DNA from 3 places in the Sphingobium sp. TomTYG73 genome. Region 2 is predicted to be linked to each of the others. Evidence: riboswitches for the same ligand, from Rfam matches in the RefSeq annotation. Region 2 holds a riboswitch; each other region holds the start of a gene.
What was found. Region 2 has a riboswitch for cobalamin ahead of ACZ5TH_RS13025 (DUF1636 domain-containing protein). Riboswitches for the same ligand answer to the same signal wherever they lie in the genome.

Region 1 (5,735 bases), 390 kb from region 2:
GATGGTGTATTCATACTCCTCGCCGCCCGGTACGAGGTCGTGCCAGTTCTTGTGCGTGATCGCCGCGAAACTGTCCTGCCATATCTTGCAGGCGATCAGTTGTATTTCTGTTTCCTTGGGGGCGCGCTGTGCTTCCAGGCAGTCACGCAATATCGCGTGAAAAACGGCGCCCCTTAATGGTGCGTGCTTCATTGGCATCCTCTCCAGGCTACTGATTCTTTGTCCAGATTGCCGAGGGGGAAAATTGCATAGCGGCGAAAAGACGTCAACTACGTCTCAAAATTTCCACGGGTATTTAACATGTATTCTATTGTAGTTTGACCGTTGCCCTATCCACTTTTACTTTATGAACATCGCCGTTCATTATGTAAGCCATTGATTGGGAAGGCCGCAGGCTCTTTCTAGATGCGGCCTTCCCCAGCATCAGAAGCTGAACTTGACGCCGCCTCTCACCGTTCGCGGTTCGACCACGCGGCTCAGCCTCCCTTCGACAGGCTCCGCATCGGTGGTGGGAAGGTAGGACTCGTAATAATAAGCGATGTCCTTGTCCCCGCTGCCAAGGATGTTGAGCAGTTCGGCATAGACTTGCACCCGCTTCCCCTTCCAGGCGGCGCGCGCGTTGACGACCGTGCTACCGGAATCGCGCACGCTATTGTCCTCGATCAGCGGCGAGGGGCCAAGGTGACGGACGCGGATGCTGGCTTCCCATGGATCGAGCACGATGGCGGCCCCGGCGGACGCGGCATTTTTGAAAGCGTTGGGGATATGGTCGCCATTGGTATAGCGGCTGTGGCTGGCGGTGTAATTGCCGTCGAAGGCGAGCCAGGGGAGCGGGCGCCAGAAGGCGACAAGCTCATAGCCGTGGCGGCGGCTGGCTCCGCTGGGTTCGACCGCGTTGGAGTCGCCGACGAAGCGCAACTCGCTCCCGACATTGAGCCACCAATAGGTCGCGGTGAAGGTGAAGCCGGGTAGTTGCAGGCGGCCGCCCAATTCCTTGCCCGTGCCGCGCACGAGCATCGGGACAGGCGTGTCGACATTGACCGCGCCGCGCGCATCGTTGGAATGAAAGCCCCGGCCCCAATTGGCATAAAGTTCGACATGCGGCGTGATTGCCCAGGCGGCCGACGCCTTGGGAGAGACGAGCGTGTCCGATCCGCTGCCTTCGCCTAGCGCGGCGGCGACGGCGTCGCGGGCGCGGACGTCATAATGATAATAGTCGCCGCGCAGGCCGCCAGTGATGCGCAAGCCCGGCAGCGGCGTGACGGTGGCTTCGCCATAAAGGGCGGCTGACCCCTGCTTTACGCGATAGCGGCCGAGCGAGGAGAGGAAAGCGCGGTTCGACGTGCGATTGACGCCGACATTGCCGATCGCGTCATAGCGATTTTCCGTGCCGAGCTTCAGTTGCAGTGCCGGGGCTATGTCCCAACGCTTTTCGCCGGTGAAGCCCAATACCCAGCGGCGGTCGAACTGCTCGATCTGCGCGCTGGTGCCGTCGGGATCGGTGTAGGTGGGATTGGAGAACATCGTCCAGTCGTAGAATTGCGCGTAGAGATTGGCGCGCCATGTCGGCTGTACAGTGGCGAGATTGCCGATGATGCGCGCCGTTTCGCCGCGCGCGGACGGATCGGGCGAACAGAAGACATCGGGGCAGAGCGGGGTGCCGATGATCCGTTCGGGGATCTGCTCGGTGGGACGCCATGTCGCGCGATAGGCGTGGAGCGTGCCGTCGATCTTACCGGCCCCGGCGGGAAGCGTATATTTGGCGAAACCTGCATAGTGGCGCAGATGTTCGGCCTCCTGCCACGGGCCGTCATAAGCCTTGGCCTGGGCGACGAGGGTGAGATTGCCTGCGCCCGCCTTTACCGTGCCGCCCGCCGCCAGCCTGCGCCAGCCGAAGGAGCCGCCCTCCGCCGCGACCCATGGACGGTCATAGCCGTCGATCGTGGTCATATAGGCCGCGCCCGCGAGCGCGAAGTCACCGCCATCGGCGCGATAGGGGCCTTTGCGAAAATCCTCCCGCGCGATGATTTCGGGGATGAGTCCGTTGAGGTCGAGATAGCCCTGGCCGTGGCCTTGGGTGCGGAAGTTCATCTGAACCCCGTCGATATAGGTGGTGAAGTCCGACCCATGGTCCAGATTGAAGCCGCGCAGGAAATATTGATTGGCCTTGCCGCTGCCCGAATGTTGGGCCGCGACCATGCCTGGCACCGCTTCGAGCAGTTCGGCGACGCGCAGCAGCGGGCGGACGAGAAGGTCCGCGCCGCCGACGCTGCCCTCGCTGGCTGCATGGGCGGTGCCTATCTTGTCCTCGCCCCGGCCGAAGACGACGATGGTGTTCGCATCCTCGCCTGCGTCGTTCGTTTCGGCGGCGAAGGCTGGCAAAGGAAGGAGAGTGGCGGTCAGCGCGCAGGCGGCGCGGCGGAGTTGGTTGGGTAGTTTCAAATCATGCACTCCGGGCGTCTGGCGACACTCGGCAAGAGACCTGCCGCCGGACGGCGACCGGCGCGCGCCGACGGCCGGACGCCCCCAAGGCGACCGCCAGCGTCACCGAAGCGGCCTCTCGCCGCTCGTTCGTCGCTCAGACGGAAACTACCGTGCCGCGGCCATCCCCTGGACCAAGGCAAGAGCGACCAGACGCTGGCAGGTCTCCTGGCTCGCGGGTCATCGCTTGATGCACGGCCTTCCCGGGCCTCGCAGGATTTAGCGTCCGGCCCAGTGACTTGCCCCATCCCGCCTATGAGGTGGGGCGATGTGCATCGCGCTCGCCGCTTACAGTTGCAGGGACAGCCTTGGCTTGGGGAGGCGGGTGCCTCCTTCACCATGTTCCCTTTTAAGCCTCTTTCGAGGCACCGGCGCGATCATGTCCGGGGGTTGCCCGGGTGACGGGGGCGATAGCGGAGCTGTGGGGGTAGGGCAAGGGGGGGTGGTTGGGTGAGGTAACTTACCCCCTCTCCCCTTCAGGGGAGAGGGTTGGGGAGAGGGAATGGGCGTGTCCCTCATTTTTCCGTTTGTCATCCCAGCGGAAGCTGGGATCCCCTTGCTAGGAGGCGCGTGGTCGCCTGAGATGCCAGCTTTCGCTGGCATGACGGTACGTGGTGGGACGCTGGCGTAGCCGCTTGGCGTTGATGGATCAGTTCAGCGTCGCGCCGCGCTCGCGCTGGAGGCGTAGGGCCATGGCTTGGTAGCGGACGGCGCGTTCATTGTGGAGGGCGATGGTGGCCTGGTCTGCGCCGCGAAGGCGGGCTTCCCTGGCTTGCCGCGCTTCCTGGGCGGCGCAGGCGGAAAAATGTGATGCGTCATTGGGGCGCATGGCCCTTATCCTCTCTCAATTTCTTATGGCTCGAACGATAACATCGGCCTGTTTCCCGCTGCCATTACGCAGGTTAACGCCGGAAAGCTTCTGTTTTTTGACAGCCTGCTTGCAAATGATTTCAGGAAGGGATTTCTGCGCTTTTCAAGCAGTTGAGCGGATGGCGCTAAGGGGCTTCTTGCTATCAGCCGCCCCGGTTCCACGATGCATCGCGGAAGGTGTCGCGCAAGAAGCCGATGAAGGCGTCTACGGCGGCGGGACGACCTGCGGCGCGGGGGTGGACGGCGTGAACGGCGAGGTCAGCGGGGCCTTCCCAACTGTCGAGGACGCGGACGAGGCTGCCTTCCGCGATCAGGTCGCCCACGTCCCAGAGCGAGCGCAAGGCGATCCCGACTCCGGTAAGGGCGAGTTCGCGCACGATTTCGCTGCTGTTGGTGCGGACATGGCTTTGGCCATCGATCAGCTTGCGCGCGCGGCCATTCACCAGCCGCCATGGCAATTGTCCATCGGCCGCGAGCAGGCGGTGGCGGGGGAGGTCGGCGATCTTGTCCGGAATGCCATGCGCGGCAAGATAGGCGGGGCTGGCGCAGAGGATGCGGCGGTTGGTGGCGAGATGATGTCCCTCCAGATGGAGAGGAATGTCGCTGGTGATACGGATCGCCACGTCGATGCGCTCGGCGAGCAGGTCTTCATAGGCGTCGGACAGGTTGAGTTCGAGATCGACGCGCGGATGGAGGTCCAGAAAGCGGCCAACATGGGGCGCCACATGCAGGCGGCCGAAGGAGGTGGGAGCCGAAATGCGCAGCGGCCCGGACGCGCTCCGATGCCGACTGGTGACGCGTTGCTCCGCCTGCTGGATGGCGTCGAGGATGGCGACAAGGTCGCGGTGCAGGCCGACGCCTTCCTCCGTCAGGGCAAGGCGGCGCGTGGTGCGATGGATGAGGCGGACGCCGAGGCGCGCTTCCAGCCGGGAGATGCGTTTCGACATCATGGCGGGCGAGATGTTCAATATGCGGCCTGCCGCCGAAAGGCTGCCTGCATCCACCGCGCGGGCGAAGAGAAGATAATCGGGATCCATCGATGATCTTTTCCTGTGAGGAACAGATGCTTTGAGTTCTTGTTGTCTAGTGCGAGGATGGAGAGGGGTCTATAGGCTTTCGTCACAGTATTTTGGATGGAGAGTTGCCCATGGACGGCATGATCGAGAAATCGGGCCTGATGGTTGCCGCCGAGCTGGCGCGCTTTATCGATGGAGAAGTCCTGCCGGGGACGGGGATCGCGGCGGAGGCGTTTTGGAAGGGCGCGGCTGCGATTTTCGCGCGGTTTGCGCCGCTTAATGCGGCTCTGCTGGAAAGGCGTGACGCCATTCAGGCGCAGGTAGATGCGTGGCATGAGGCGCGGGCGGGGCAGGCGGTCGACGGGGACGCTTATCGGACTTTCCTGACCGAGATCGGCTATTTGGTGCCGGAGCCTGCGCCTTTTTCCATCGGGTCGAGCCAAGTGGATGAGGAGCTTGCCACATTGGCCGGGCCGCAGCTGGTGGTGCCTATCCTCAATGCACGGTTCTTATTGAATGCAGCCAATGCGCGGTGGGGAAGCCTTTATGATGCGCTCTATGGGACCGATGCCATTCCGGGCGCGGCGGCGGGCAAGGGCTATGATCCGGCGCGCGGCGCACAGGTGATTGGGTGGGCCAAGGCGTTCCTGGATCGGGCGGTTCCTCTGACGGAGGGAAGTTGGGCGGATTGGGCGGGCGGCACGCCGGTCTTGCGCGACCCTGCGCAACTTGCCGGACGGGCAGGCGACAACATCCTGCTTCGCAACAATGGGCTGCATATTGAGCTGGTGATCGACGCAGGCCATCCGATCGGGCGGGATGACCCGGCGCATCTGGCGGACGTTGTGCTGGAATCGGCGCTGTCCACCATTTGCGATCTGGAGGATTCCGTTGCGGCAGTGGATGCTGCGGACAAGGTCGCGGCCTATGCCAACTGGCTCGGCCTGATGAAGGGCGATCTGGAGGACAGTTTCGAGAAGAATGGCGCGATGATGACGCGGCGGTTGAATGGGGACCGCTCCTATGTCGCGCCGGATGGAAGTGCGTTGACCTTGCCGGGACGGTCTTTGCTGTTCGTGCGCAATGTCGGGCATTTGATGACGACGCCTGCGGTGCGGCTGTCCAATGGGAACGAGGCGCCGGAAGGGATATTGGATGGGATCGTTACCAGCCTGATCGCCCTGCACGACATTCGGCGGAACGGGCGTTTCGTCAATAGCCGGGCGGGCAGCATCTATATCGTGAAGCCCAAGATGCACGGGCCGGAAGAGGTCGCCTTCACCAACGAGCTGTTCGACGCGATCGAGGATTTGCTGGGGCTGGAGCGGCATCAGCTGAAGGTTGGCGTGATGGACGAGGAGCGGCGGA
Region 2 (5,735 bases):
CCAACATGCCCCGATTGCCCAGCAATATGTCCATATCTTCATCGACATAGGCGCCACCACTGCGGACGTGGTTGAAGGTCTTTAGAACCGACCGCAGGATGATGAGGTTCATCGCGGCAATGGCAAAGAGGAAGGTGGCGGAGATGATCGTCGCGATCATCCCGCCAATCTCGCCCGCCGCCTCAACGCGGCTAAGCGCGCTGGCGGCGAAGGCGATGAGGACCGCCGCGATCAGCACGATTGCGCTATGGCCGATCGCGAACCACAGGCCGACGGTCAGCGGCCGCTGACCTTCCTGCATCAGCTTGCGCGTCACATTGTCGATCGCGGCGATATGGTCGGCATCGACTGCATGGCGCAGCCCCAGGCTCCAGGCGAGCAGGGCGGTGCCCAGCATCATCGTGTCGCCCGCAAAGATCAGCGAGGCGCATAGCCATAACGCGATGTTGGCGGCGATCAGCCCCGCGAAGATGAAAGTGGCACGGCGACGAAGCGCCGGAAATTGCATGGCCATAAAAGCATGGCTCCCGTCAGCGTCAGCGAGACTGGACGGGACCTCCGCTAAGCGGCCGACATTCCGCGCCGGACGGACGCATCTTTGCGCCCGGCACGCATGCCGGTGCGGCCCCGCCGCACGCGTCGCTCAGACGGAATACCGTGCCCCGGCCATCCCCTGGGCCAAAGCAAGAGCGACCAGACGCCGACAGGTCTCCTGGCTTGCGGGTCATCGCTCGACACATGGCCTTCCCAGGCCTCGCATGATTTAGCGTCCGGCCCAGTGGCTGACCCTCCGACAAGTGACGGAAGGTCGATATGCGTCTCGCTCACCGCTTACAGTTGCAGGGACAGCCGCGGATTTGGGCGCCTTGTCAGCAGCCCGCACCGCATTCCCTTTAAAGCCCTTCCGGGCACCGGCGCGATCGAGGCCGTGCATAGATGGCTTGCCCGCCAAAGGGAAGCGGCAGTTGCATGGCCGCGTCCATTTGCTTGCCGGAGGCACATTGCCCGCCTAGACCGGCCCTATGTCTTCGCCCTTCTCCTTCACCCGCATCACCCCCGATGGCGACGCATCGTCCGTGACGCGCGAGTTGGCGGAGGAAGTGCCCGTCGCGATCGAGTTCAACGGCGTTGGCTATGCCGTGTTGATGGCGACGCCCGCCGACGTTGCGGAACTGGTGCAGGGGTTCGCGCTGGCCGAGCGGCTGGTCATCCCATCCGACGCGCCGATCGACGTCGATGTCCATGCTACGGAGCAGGGCCTTGTCGCGCGGGCCACGCTGCCGGAAGACCGCGTCGAGGGGCTGCTCGGCCGGGTCCGTCATCGCGTCTCCGATTCCTCCTGTGGTCTGTGCGGCGTGGAAAATCTGGAGCAGGCGATGCGGCCCTTGCCTGCCGTGACCGCCCGATCGGAAGCGAGCCGGGAAGCTATCTTCGGCGCCCTGCGCGATCTTGCCGCACATCAGCCGCTCAACCGGCAAACCGGCGCGGTCCATGCCGCTGCCTTGGCGGGACCGGATGGCGCGATCCGCCTCGCCTATGAGGATGTGGGCCGCCACAATGCCTTCGACAAGCTGATCGGGGCCATGCGGAGGCGGCAGCTATCCTGGGATGGCGGCTTCGCGCTGCTGTCCTCCCGCTGTTCCTTTGAGCTGGTGGAAAAGGCAGCGCTCGCCAATTGCCCGCTGCTCGTCACCATATCCGCCCCGACCCGTCTGGCAGCCGAGCGTGCGACCAGCGCCGGATTGCCGATCGTCGTGCTTGCCCGGCCCGATGCCATACTCTCGGGGGGGGGCCTGCCCGACTGACAAAGCGCCGCTCCATCTACCGCTTGCGGACGCGCCGCGGGCTCTTTATCAGCAGCCCCGCGACAGGTTCCCCTCGGGGATCAAAAGGGAAGTCGGGTGTAATGCCCGCGCTGCCCCTGCAACTGTAAGCGGTGAGTGGACCGGCCACGCAGCCATTGGGGGAGCTTTTCTCCCGAGAAGGCGGTCGGTTCGCAGCGACCCGTGAGCCAGGAGACCTGCCTGCCGCAGTCGTTCTTCGACCGGACAGGGTGTGCCGGACGAACGGGGTTCCCCTCGCGGACGACAGCCACCGCCTTGCTCGCCATCCGGCCGGGCAGGGCCGTTTGCGGTTCGATTTTGCGGGGAGGACCATGATGACGGTCTTTCATGTTCACATGGTTATGAAAGTGCGCCGCTGATGCTGCGCGCGGTCGAAAACGGGGCGTCGGTGGTGGTCTGCTCGACCTGCCGCCTGTCCGCTGATCAGCGGGAAGATGGAGCAGGACGGCGCGGCGGCGCGTTGCTGGTTGAAGCGATGCGCGATCTTCAGGCGGCCGAGCCTGCTTATGATGCGGTTGCCGTGCAGGACATGCCCTGCCTCTTCGCCTGTCAGCGTCATTGCACCGTCCATGTGCGTGGCCCCGGCAAGGTCGGCTACGTGCTGGGCGACTTCAACCCGGATGCCGACGCCGCCCGCGCCATCCTCGACTATGCCCTGCGCCACGCGGCCAGCGAAGAAGGCGTCGTGCGCTACGCCGAATGGCCGCAGGGAGTGAAGGGCCATTTCATCGTCCGCACCCCGCCCGAAGGCTTTGTTTGCACATGATCGGCTTTCAGGATCGCGGTGGCTTCCAATCCGCGCTCGCCAACCTCCCTCAGCCTGATGCGGCGGCGATCGAAGCGGCAGCGGCGCGGCAGGCATCTTTGACGAAGCCCGCCGGATCGCTCGGCCGCCTGGAGGAGGTCGCCCTCTTCATGGCAGGCTGGCAAGGTCGCGAACGTCCACGCACCGACCGCATCCGCGCCGCCGTCTTCGCGGGCAATCATGGCGTCGCCGCGCGCGGTGTCAGCGCCTTCCCGCCCTCCGTCACCGCGCAGATGGTCGCGAACTTCCAAGCAGGTGGCGCGGCGATCAACGCGCTTGCGGGCGCCTGCGGAGCCGAGCTGGTCATTGTCCCGCTCGCCCTCGACAATCCCACCGCCGACATATGCGAAGCCTCCGCGATGACGGAAGCGGAGTGCCTCGACGCCCTGAACGCGGGCGCCGCCGCCGTCGTGCAAGATTGCGACCTGTTCTTCGCAGGTGAAATGGGCATCGCCAACACCACTTCTGCCGCCGCACTGTGCCTTGAATCCTTTGATGGCGAGGCGCAGGACTGGACGGGGAGGGGCACCGGCATCGACGCAGCCGCCCTCACTCGCAAGACGCAGGCCGTCCAGATCGCGCATACGCTGCACGGTCCCCATTGCACCGACGCCTTCGAAACCCTCCGCCGTCTCGGCGGGCGAGAGATCGCGGCGATGGCAGGCGCCGTCCTTGCCGCGCGCATGATGCGTGTGCCGGTGCTGCTCGACGGCTTTATCTGCGGCGCGGCCATCGCCCCTCTGGCGCGAGACAATCCCGCCATCACGGCCCACTGCCTCGCCGCCCACTGCTCCGCCGAAGCAGGCCATGCCCGGCTGCTCGAAGAGCTCGGCCTGCACCCCTTGCTTCACCTCGACATGCGCCTCGGCGAAGGCAGCGGCGCAGCGGTCGCGGCGCAACTCATCCGCTCGGCCCTCGCCGCGCACGACCAGATGGCAACCTTCGCCGAAGCCGCCGTGGCTAACGCGCTATGAGCCCGCTCACGCTCCATCTGATGCGCCACGCAGCGCCACAAACGCCCGGCCTCCTGCTCGGTCACATGGATATGCCCCCCGACCCGGCCGCCATGCAGCTATGCATCGAACGATCCCGCGCGCTTGCGTTCGACCGCCTGATCAGCTCCGACCTTGCACGCGCCCACGCTCCGGCCGCCCTGATCGCAACCAACAGGCAAGTGCCGCACGACGTCGACGCGCGCTGGCGGGAGCTGCACTTCGGCGCGTGGGAAGGCACCGATCCCGCAACTCTCCCTGCTGAGGAAATTGGTCGTTTCTGGTCATCCCCGGACGACCATCCTCCGCCGGGAGGGGAAAGCTGGTCCGGCCTTTGCCTGCGCGTAAAGGCGGCACTTGGCGAAATCGACCGGTCCTCGCTGGTCCTCACCCATGCCGGTGCGATACGGGGGGCGCTGACTACGCTGTATGGCTTCACGTACCAGCAGGCCTGGGCAATCGACCTTCCCTATGGCGCCTTGCTCAGCCTGCGTATCTGGACGGGAGACAATCCAAACGCGCAGATCACCGGCCTCGTGACATGATCCGCCTCGTCCTCGCGCTGCAACTCATGACCCGCCTGCCGCTCCCGCAAGTGCGCGCGGAGGCAAAGGACTTTGCCGCTGCGATCCGCTGGTTTCCCGCGACCGGCATCATCGTCGGCCTTGCCGTCGCCGCCGCCATAACGATCGGCCTCCTCGTCGAACCCTGGATGGCCGCCTTGCTCGGCCTGATCGCCTGGGTCGCCATCACCGGGGCGCTTCATCTCGACGGTCTTGGCGACATCGCTGACGGGGTAGGGGCAGCCCATGGCGACCCGGCAAAGCTGTCCGCCGTTCTTGCCGACCCGCATATCGGGAGCTTCGGCGTCGTCACCATCGTCCTGCAACTGCTGGCGAAGCTCGTCCTGCTGCGCCTCTGCGCGGAGCATGTCGCGCCGATCGCCCTCATCGCCGTGCCCTTCGTCGCGCGGATCGGCCCCCTGGCATGGACCCTCTGGCTCCCGCCGCTCCATGAGGGCTTGGCCAGCCGCTTCCGTGAAAGCATCAGCCCGGCGCACCTGCTCGGCTGGACAATGCTGGCCCTAGCTTTCTGCCTGATCATTCCCGCCCTCCTGTCCGCCGCTATCCTCGTCCCGCTTTGGGGATGGTGGCTGCGCAGCCGGATCGGCGGCATTTCGGGCGATGGTCATGGCGCCGGGATCGAACTCATCGAAAGCGGCCTGCTCGCCGCACTGGTGCTGGCACGATGAGTGACATCTTTCGTTGGCATGGCGGTCGTCTGGCGGCGGCGCGTCAGCATTATGAGACGCGCCTTCCCTGGATTGATCTTTCCACCGGCATAAATCCGCTCGTCTGGCCCGGTACCGCCACGATCAACCCGGACTGGCAATCCCTCCCCGATCCCGCAGCGCTTGCCGATCTCGAACAGGCCGCCGCCACATATTTCGGCGTCTCCCCCGATCACATCTGCGCACTGCCGGGCACCGAAACCGGCCTGCGCCTGCTTGGCCACCTGATCGATACGCCCGCCTGCCATATCCTGCCGTCTTACCGCACCCATGCGCAGGTTTTCCCGAATTCGCGCCCGTTGCAGCGACCCGAAGACGCGCCACCGGGCACCGCGCTCCTGCTCGCCAATCCTAACAATCCCGATGGCCGCCTCTATACGCAGGCGCAAATGCAGCAGCTTCTGGTCCAACAGGAAAGAGGGGGCGGCTGGCTGATCATCGATGAAGCCTTCGCCGACTGCCTGCCCGGTGCCAGCATGGCGGCCGAAGTTGGGGATCACCGCCGCCTGCTCATCTTCCGTTCCTTTGGCAAATTCTTCGGGCTTGCTGGCGTCCGCCTCGGCTTCCTCCTCGGCCCGGCCTCCATCATTGCCGCCTGCCGCAGGCTGCTGGGAGACTGGCCCCTTTCCGCAGCCGCGATCGACTTTGGCCGCGCCGCCTGTCGAGACCAGCGCTGGATTGACGAGACGATCGCGACCCTCCCCGCCCGCGCCGCCAGCCTCGATGCGCTACTTATCCGCCACGGGTTCATCCCGCGCGGCGATTGCCCGCTATTCCGCCTGATCGACACGCCGAACGCCGCC
Region 3 (5,735 bases), on a different replicon from region 2:
TCCCCTGCCTCTGGGCCACGAAGGTCACCGTTCCCGGCGGCGCGCTCTACGAAGTCGCGGGCAATGGCGACCCCGTGCGGCTTGAAGCCTGCCTGCCCAAGGGTGACCGCGTCGAAGCCGTCGACATGACGCGCGGCACCCGCCGCATCGCCATCATCGGGGAAGGCAAGCTGGCAGCGGTCCTCTTCGTCACCCGCACTGGCCTGCTGCCGTCGCGTGACTGGCTCATCAGCCAGCTCGAAGCCGAAGAGGTGGGCGCATCCGTCCTCGCCGCGCGCGGTCCCGGCAACCAGCCCGACAAGGGGCCGACCATCTGCGTCTGCTTCGACATTGGTTTGAACCAGATCGTCACCGCCATCCGCGACCAGAGCCTGGTCGATGTCCCCGCCATCGGCAAGGCGATCGGCGCTGGCACCAATTGCGGGTCCTGCCGTCCCGCGCTCGCCAACATCCTCGCCCAAATTCCGCAGGAGGCCCTTCATGCAGCCGAATGAACTAATCGCCCCCGGTGAAGTCTGGCTGGTCGGCGCAGGTCCGGGCGACCCGGACCTCCTCACCCGCAAGGCCGAAAAGCTGATCGCCGCCGCCGAAATCGTCTTCTACGACGCGCTCGTCGGCCCCGGCGTGCTCGATCTCATCCCCCAAGGTGTCGATCGGGTCAGCGTCGGCAAGCGTTCGGGCCGCCATTCAAAGGCGCAGGAAAGCATCAACGACCTCCTCCTCGCCGCCGCCAAGGCTGGCAAGCGCGTCGTGCGCCTCAAGGGCGGCGACCCGTCGGTCTTTGGCCGCTCGTCCGAAGAGATGGAGCATCTCGCTGCCGACGGCATCCGCTTCCACATCTGCCCCGGCATCACCACCGCCAGCGCAGCAGCGGCCAGCGGCAGCGCGTCGCTCACCCTGCGCGGCAAGGCGCGAGGCCTGACGCTGGTGACCGCGCATCTGAAAGCCGGTGAACCGCTCAAGCTCGACTGGGAAGCGCTGGCCCGTCCCGGCGGCACGCTCGGCATCTATATGGGCCGCGCCGCCGCTGGAGAGATCAGCCGCCAGTTGATCGCCGCCGGACGCGATCCCGAAACGCCGGTGATGGTGGCGGTGAACGTCTCGCTCCCCACCGAACGCCTGATCCGGGGCAAGCTGTCCGCGCTAGCCTTCCTGGTCGCCACGATCAGCGACGAAGACCCCACCCTGCTGCTGATCGGCGAAGCGGTGGCGGGAACGACCATGCCTGTAGGGGTTGCAGCCAGCGTCGCTCTTCAGCTTTGAAGACCGGCTCTTTGCAACTTTTGCCCTGAGCTTGCCGAATGCCCCCGAACTTAGTTGGAAGGAAGGGAGGGGGCTTCGGCAAGCTCAGTTCGGCTCGCGCCAGCGCGCCAGATCCTCCGGCCGATTGATATTCGGCAGCACCAGTTCCGGCCGCTCCACCACCCGCGCGCGAGACCGCTCGATCCAGCCAAAGATCGACCGATTATTCTCTTCTGCCAGATGCGCATCCAGCTCGTCCGCGAGCGACGCAGGCCAAAATCCCGCAAGCTGCTGCCCTTTCAGCACCGCCCCACTGTCACCCACAAGCGCCTCCACCAGCGCCGCCGGATAAACGGGCATGTCGCACCCCGTCGTCAGCACCGCATCGTAACCTTGACTGCGCGCATAATGCAGCGCCGCGTTCAGCCCGCCCAGCGGCCCCATGTCCGCCGCTGGCCGATCCGCTAGCCCCGTCAGCCCCTCGACGCTCCGCCCGCAGACCACCACTGCCTCCACATGCGGCGCGATCGCCGCCACAGCATGGTCGATCAGCGTGCGCCCGTCCGGCATCAGCGCCAATGCCTTGTCGCTGCCGAAACGGCTGGATCGTCCCCCAGCCAGCACCGCACCCAGCAATCGCATTATCCACTCCTTGGCAGAACCCTCAACTTCCCCTATGGCGCGCGGCGTGAGCGGGCAACTGTTCACGAAAGATCGCGCCGGAAAGGGAATGCGGTGCGGACGGGATCACCGTCCAACTCCGCGGCTGTCCCTGCAACTGTAAGCGGCGAGCGCGATGCACAGGGAAACCCGCAAGCCTTCAAAGGGGAAGGCGAGGGGGACCAGCCACTGGACCAAAAGTCCGGGAAGGCGTGCATCACCGCGACGACCCGCGAGCCAGGAAACCTACCGGCGCATGGTCGCTCTTGCCTTGGGTCCAGGGATAGGTCCGGGCACGGTGTTTTCCGTCTGAGCGACGAAGCGGCGCAGGGCCGCATCGGTGCGCGTGACGGGGCTGGCGTCTCTTCTTCCCGCGCACCGGCCGCTCATGCGGCAGGCCCTGGGCTCATGTCGCATGGCGCTCAGGGAAGACAGAAATATGATCAGGACCGGAATTTCACTGCTGGCGCTCCTCGCTGCCACCCCCGCGCTCGCCGCAGACGCGGACGAAATCATCGTCACCGCGCTCGGCATCGAACAGCCTACCGATGAAGTCGGGCAGGCGGTGACCGTGATCGACGAAAAGACGATTGAAACCCGCCAGAATGTCAGCGTCGTCGATTTGCTGGTCACCACACCGGGAGTCCGCTTCAATCGTACCGGGAGCTTGGGCAACGTCACCAGCGTGTCGGTGCGTGGCGCCGAAACGACGCAGACGCTGGTGCTGATCGACGGCGTGAAGGTCAACGACCCGAGCGGCATCGGCGATCAATATGATTTCGGCAATTTGCTTGTCGGCAATATCCGCCGGATCGAGGTGCTGCGCGGTTCCAACTCCATTGCCTATGGCAGCCAGGCGATCGGCGGCGTCGTCAACATCATGACCGGTATCCCAAGCGAAGGGTTCGGCGGCAAGGCGTCGGTCGATTATGGCTATGCCGATACGCTGAATGCGAAGGCGGATGTATCGGGCACCAGCGGCATATTGTCGGGCGGCGTGGGCCTCGCCTATTTCCGCACCGATGGCATCTCCGCTGTCTCTTCCGATTTCGGTGGCGCGGAAAAGGATGGCTATGAAAATATCACTGGCAATGCCCGGCTGAAGATCGCCTTCACCGATGATCTGAGCCTCGACCTGCGCGGCTATTATATCAACGGCGATCTCGACTATGACAGCTTCTTTGGCACGCCGGCCGACAGCCCCGACGTCGCGAAGTCCAATCAATATATCGGCTATGCGGGCGTGAATTTGGCGCTGTTCGACGGCAAGCTGACCAACCGGGCGGCCGTTACCTGGTATCAGCAGGATCGCGATTATTATTTCGTGCGCGGCAACGCCCCGGACTTCGGCTATTCCGGGACGAACCTGCGCTTCGAATATGAAGGCGTCTATCAGCCCATCGATGACGTAAAGCTGCTGCTCGGCTATGAACATGAGCGGCCCGATTATGAGTTTTTCGGCTTCGGTTCGCAGGAAAGCCACCGCGCCAATATCGACAGCGTTTATGCCCTCGCGGTGGTGAAGCCAGTTGAAGGCCTGTCCATGACCGCAGGCGTGCGGCATGACGATCACAGCCAGTTCGGCGGCGCGACGACGTTCGGCGCGAACGCCAACTACACGCCCAATGGCGGCGCGACCAATTTCCGCCTGAGCTACGGGGAGGGCTTCAAGGCGCCGTCGCTCTATCAGCTTTACGATACATTCAGCGGCAATCCGAACCTGAAGCCCGAGCGTTCGAAGAGCTACGACATCGGCTTCGACCAGAATCTGGGGAGCGACCGGGCGGTGCTGTCCGTCACCGGATTCTGGCGCGACACGCGGGACCAGCTGAATTACGACAATACGACATTCACCTATGGCAATCTGGATCGCACCCGCGCCAAGGGCGTGGAAACGACGCTGACGCTGCGTCCGGTCGATGCACTGACCTTCACCGCCGCCTATAGCTATGTCGATGCGCGTGATCGTTCGCCGGGCAGCGCGGCCTTTGGCGAGCGCCTGCTGCGCCGCGCCGCTAACGCCGTCAGCGCATCGGTCGATTATGCCTGGTCCTTCGGCCTGTCGACCGGGGCGACCGTGACGATGGTCAGCGACAGCGTCGATCTCGACCCCGTGACCCGCAACCGGGTGCAGATTGACGGCTATGCGGTAACGGATATCCGCGCGTCCTTCCCGATCACGGAAAGGCTCGAAATCTATGGTCGCATCGACAATCTGTTCGATCAGGAATACGCCACCGCCTATGGTTATGGCACCTACGGCCGGTCGGCCTATGGCGGCGTGCGTGTCCGCTTCTGACGGTAGAAGGTGAAGGGGGTGGGCGACTGCCCCCCTTCATCGCAGGGGCGCGGCCTTTGGGCGCGCCCTGCCTTTGCTTGCGGCGTCCGCCTGCGCCACGATGCTGCGCGCGGCCCGCACATAGGCGGGGCCGCCGCAGACCGTCCAGGCTTGCGGCACGCGGATGCGAGGAATGGATCGCAGCACCGGGTGGTGCAGCATTTCCGTCCCCTGATCGACGACCTTTTCGCTGCCTTGCTCCACGATCAGATAGTCGGGCCTGGCCGCGATCATCTGTTCCAACGGCACCTGGGCCAGCGCTGGCTTGCCAAGTTTCGCAGCCAGATTGGTGAGGCCCGCGCGCCGGATCAACTCATCGACCAAAGTGCCGGTCCCGGTCATATAGCCGCGCCGCTGATAATAGGCAGCCACGCCGCCGCGCCGGGACCGGGGCAGGGCGGCAAGGTCGCGCTCCATGCCCGCGATCATCGCCTCGCCCCGCGCGGGATGGCCGACAATGGCCGCCACCTGCCGGATCTGTCCCCTGATCGCCGCGAAACTGTCCGCGCTCGCCAGCCCCAGCTTGCGCCATCGCCCGTCCGGCGCGCTGACAACGCCGCCAGTGCCATCGGGAAAGCCGATCACCAAATCGGGACGCAGCGCCAATACCTCTTCGGCCGGACGTTTCAGTACCGGAAAACGCCGCGCCTTGGCGATCGCCGCCGACAGTTCCGGATCATGCCCATAGGGACTCAGAGCCGCGATCTGCCCCGGATCGGCGAGCGCCAGCACATATTGGTCGGAACAGGTGTTGAGCGACACGATACGCTTGGGCGGCGCGGGCGCAGCGCCGGTCAGGCCGACCAAACAACATATCGCCAACAACCTTCTGCGCACCAATCCAGCCTCCGCAAAGCGCCGTGCTCCCGCTTTCGCCGCAGCACTACAACCCCTATCAGCAGCCTTGGAGCGCGCAAGCCATGAAGGCCCGCCGCCATCCCCTGCTGCTCCCCATCCTGATCGCGCTCACGCTTTTGGCAGCGCTTGGCTCCCTCACGCTGGGCGCCGTACCACTCTCTCCCGCCCGCATCCTAGCCGTCCTCACCGGCGGCGGTGATGAGGTCGCCCGCGCTATTCTCATCGACCTGCGCCTGCCGCGCATGCTGCTCGGTCTCATCGTCGGCGCGATGCTGGGCCTCGCCGGAGCCGCGCTTCAGGGCTATCTCCGCAACCCACTCGCTGAACCCTCGGTCCTTGGCGCCTCCAACGCGGCGGCTCTCGGAGCAGTCTGCGCCCTATATTTCGGCCTCGCGCAGCTTCACCCGCTCATCCTCCCCGCCCTCGCCATCATCGCCAGCCTCATCGCCATCGCCGCGCTGTTCCTGCTCGCAGGCCCATCCGAAAGCCCGCTGACCCTGATCCTCGCAGGCATAGCCGTCGCAACCCTCGCGGGGGCGGGGATCAGCCTGTCGCTCAACCTCTCACCCAATCCCTTCGCGGCGATGGAGATCATGAACTGGCTGATGGGCAGCCTTGAAAATCGCAGCTACGCCCA

Region 1: linked by a shared signal. The riboswitch ahead of ACZ5TH_RS14750 (TonB-dependent receptor) and the one ahead of ACZ5TH_RS13025 (DUF1636 domain-containing protein) in region 2 are both predicted to bind cobalamin.
Region 3: linked by a shared signal. The riboswitch ahead of ACZ5TH_RS00500 (TonB-dependent receptor plug domain-containing protein) and the one ahead of ACZ5TH_RS13025 (DUF1636 domain-containing protein) in region 2 are both predicted to bind cobalamin.

The regions. Positions count from the first base shown of each region.
Region 1 is NZ_AP027340.1:403,034-408,768, forward strand. It holds gene ACZ5TH_RS14745 (hypothetical protein) at 1-192, opposite strand, end outside; gene ACZ5TH_RS14750 (TonB-dependent receptor) at 424-2,382, opposite strand; cobalamin riboswitch at 2,623-2,864, opposite strand; gene ACZ5TH_RS14755 (hypothetical protein) at 3,131-3,310, opposite strand; gene ACZ5TH_RS14760 (LysR family transcriptional regulator) at 3,495-4,388, opposite strand; gene ACZ5TH_RS14765 (malate synthase G) at 4,499-5,735, shown strand, end outside.
Region 2 is NZ_AP027340.1:13,699-19,433, reverse strand. It holds gene ACZ5TH_RS13035 (HoxN/HupN/NixA family nickel/cobalt transporter) at 1-514, opposite strand, end outside; cobalamin riboswitch at 686-931, opposite strand; gene fdhD (formate dehydrogenase accessory sulfurtransferase FdhD) at 1,023-1,805, shown strand; cobalamin riboswitch at 1,853-2,042, shown strand; gene ACZ5TH_RS13025 (DUF1636 domain-containing protein) at 2,203-2,610, shown strand; gene cobT (nicotinate-nucleotide--dimethylbenzimidazole phosphoribosyltransferase) at 2,607-3,623, shown strand; gene ACZ5TH_RS13015 (histidine phosphatase family protein) at 3,620-4,186, shown strand; gene ACZ5TH_RS13010 (adenosylcobinamide-GDP ribazoletransferase) at 4,183-4,893, shown strand; gene ACZ5TH_RS13005 (threonine-phosphate decarboxylase) at 4,890-5,735, shown strand, end outside.
Region 3 is NZ_AP027339.1:96,656-102,390, forward strand. It holds gene ACZ5TH_RS00485 (molybdopterin-dependent oxidoreductase) at 1-494, shown strand, start outside; gene cobA (uroporphyrinogen-III C-methyltransferase) at 481-1,263, shown strand; gene mobA (molybdenum cofactor guanylyltransferase) at 1,348-1,884, opposite strand; cobalamin riboswitch at 1,946-2,170, shown strand; gene ACZ5TH_RS00500 (TonB-dependent receptor plug domain-containing protein) at 2,342-4,201, shown strand; gene ACZ5TH_RS00505 (ABC transporter substrate-binding protein) at 4,238-5,047, opposite strand; gene ACZ5TH_RS00510 (FecCD family ABC transporter permease) at 5,161-5,735, shown strand, end outside.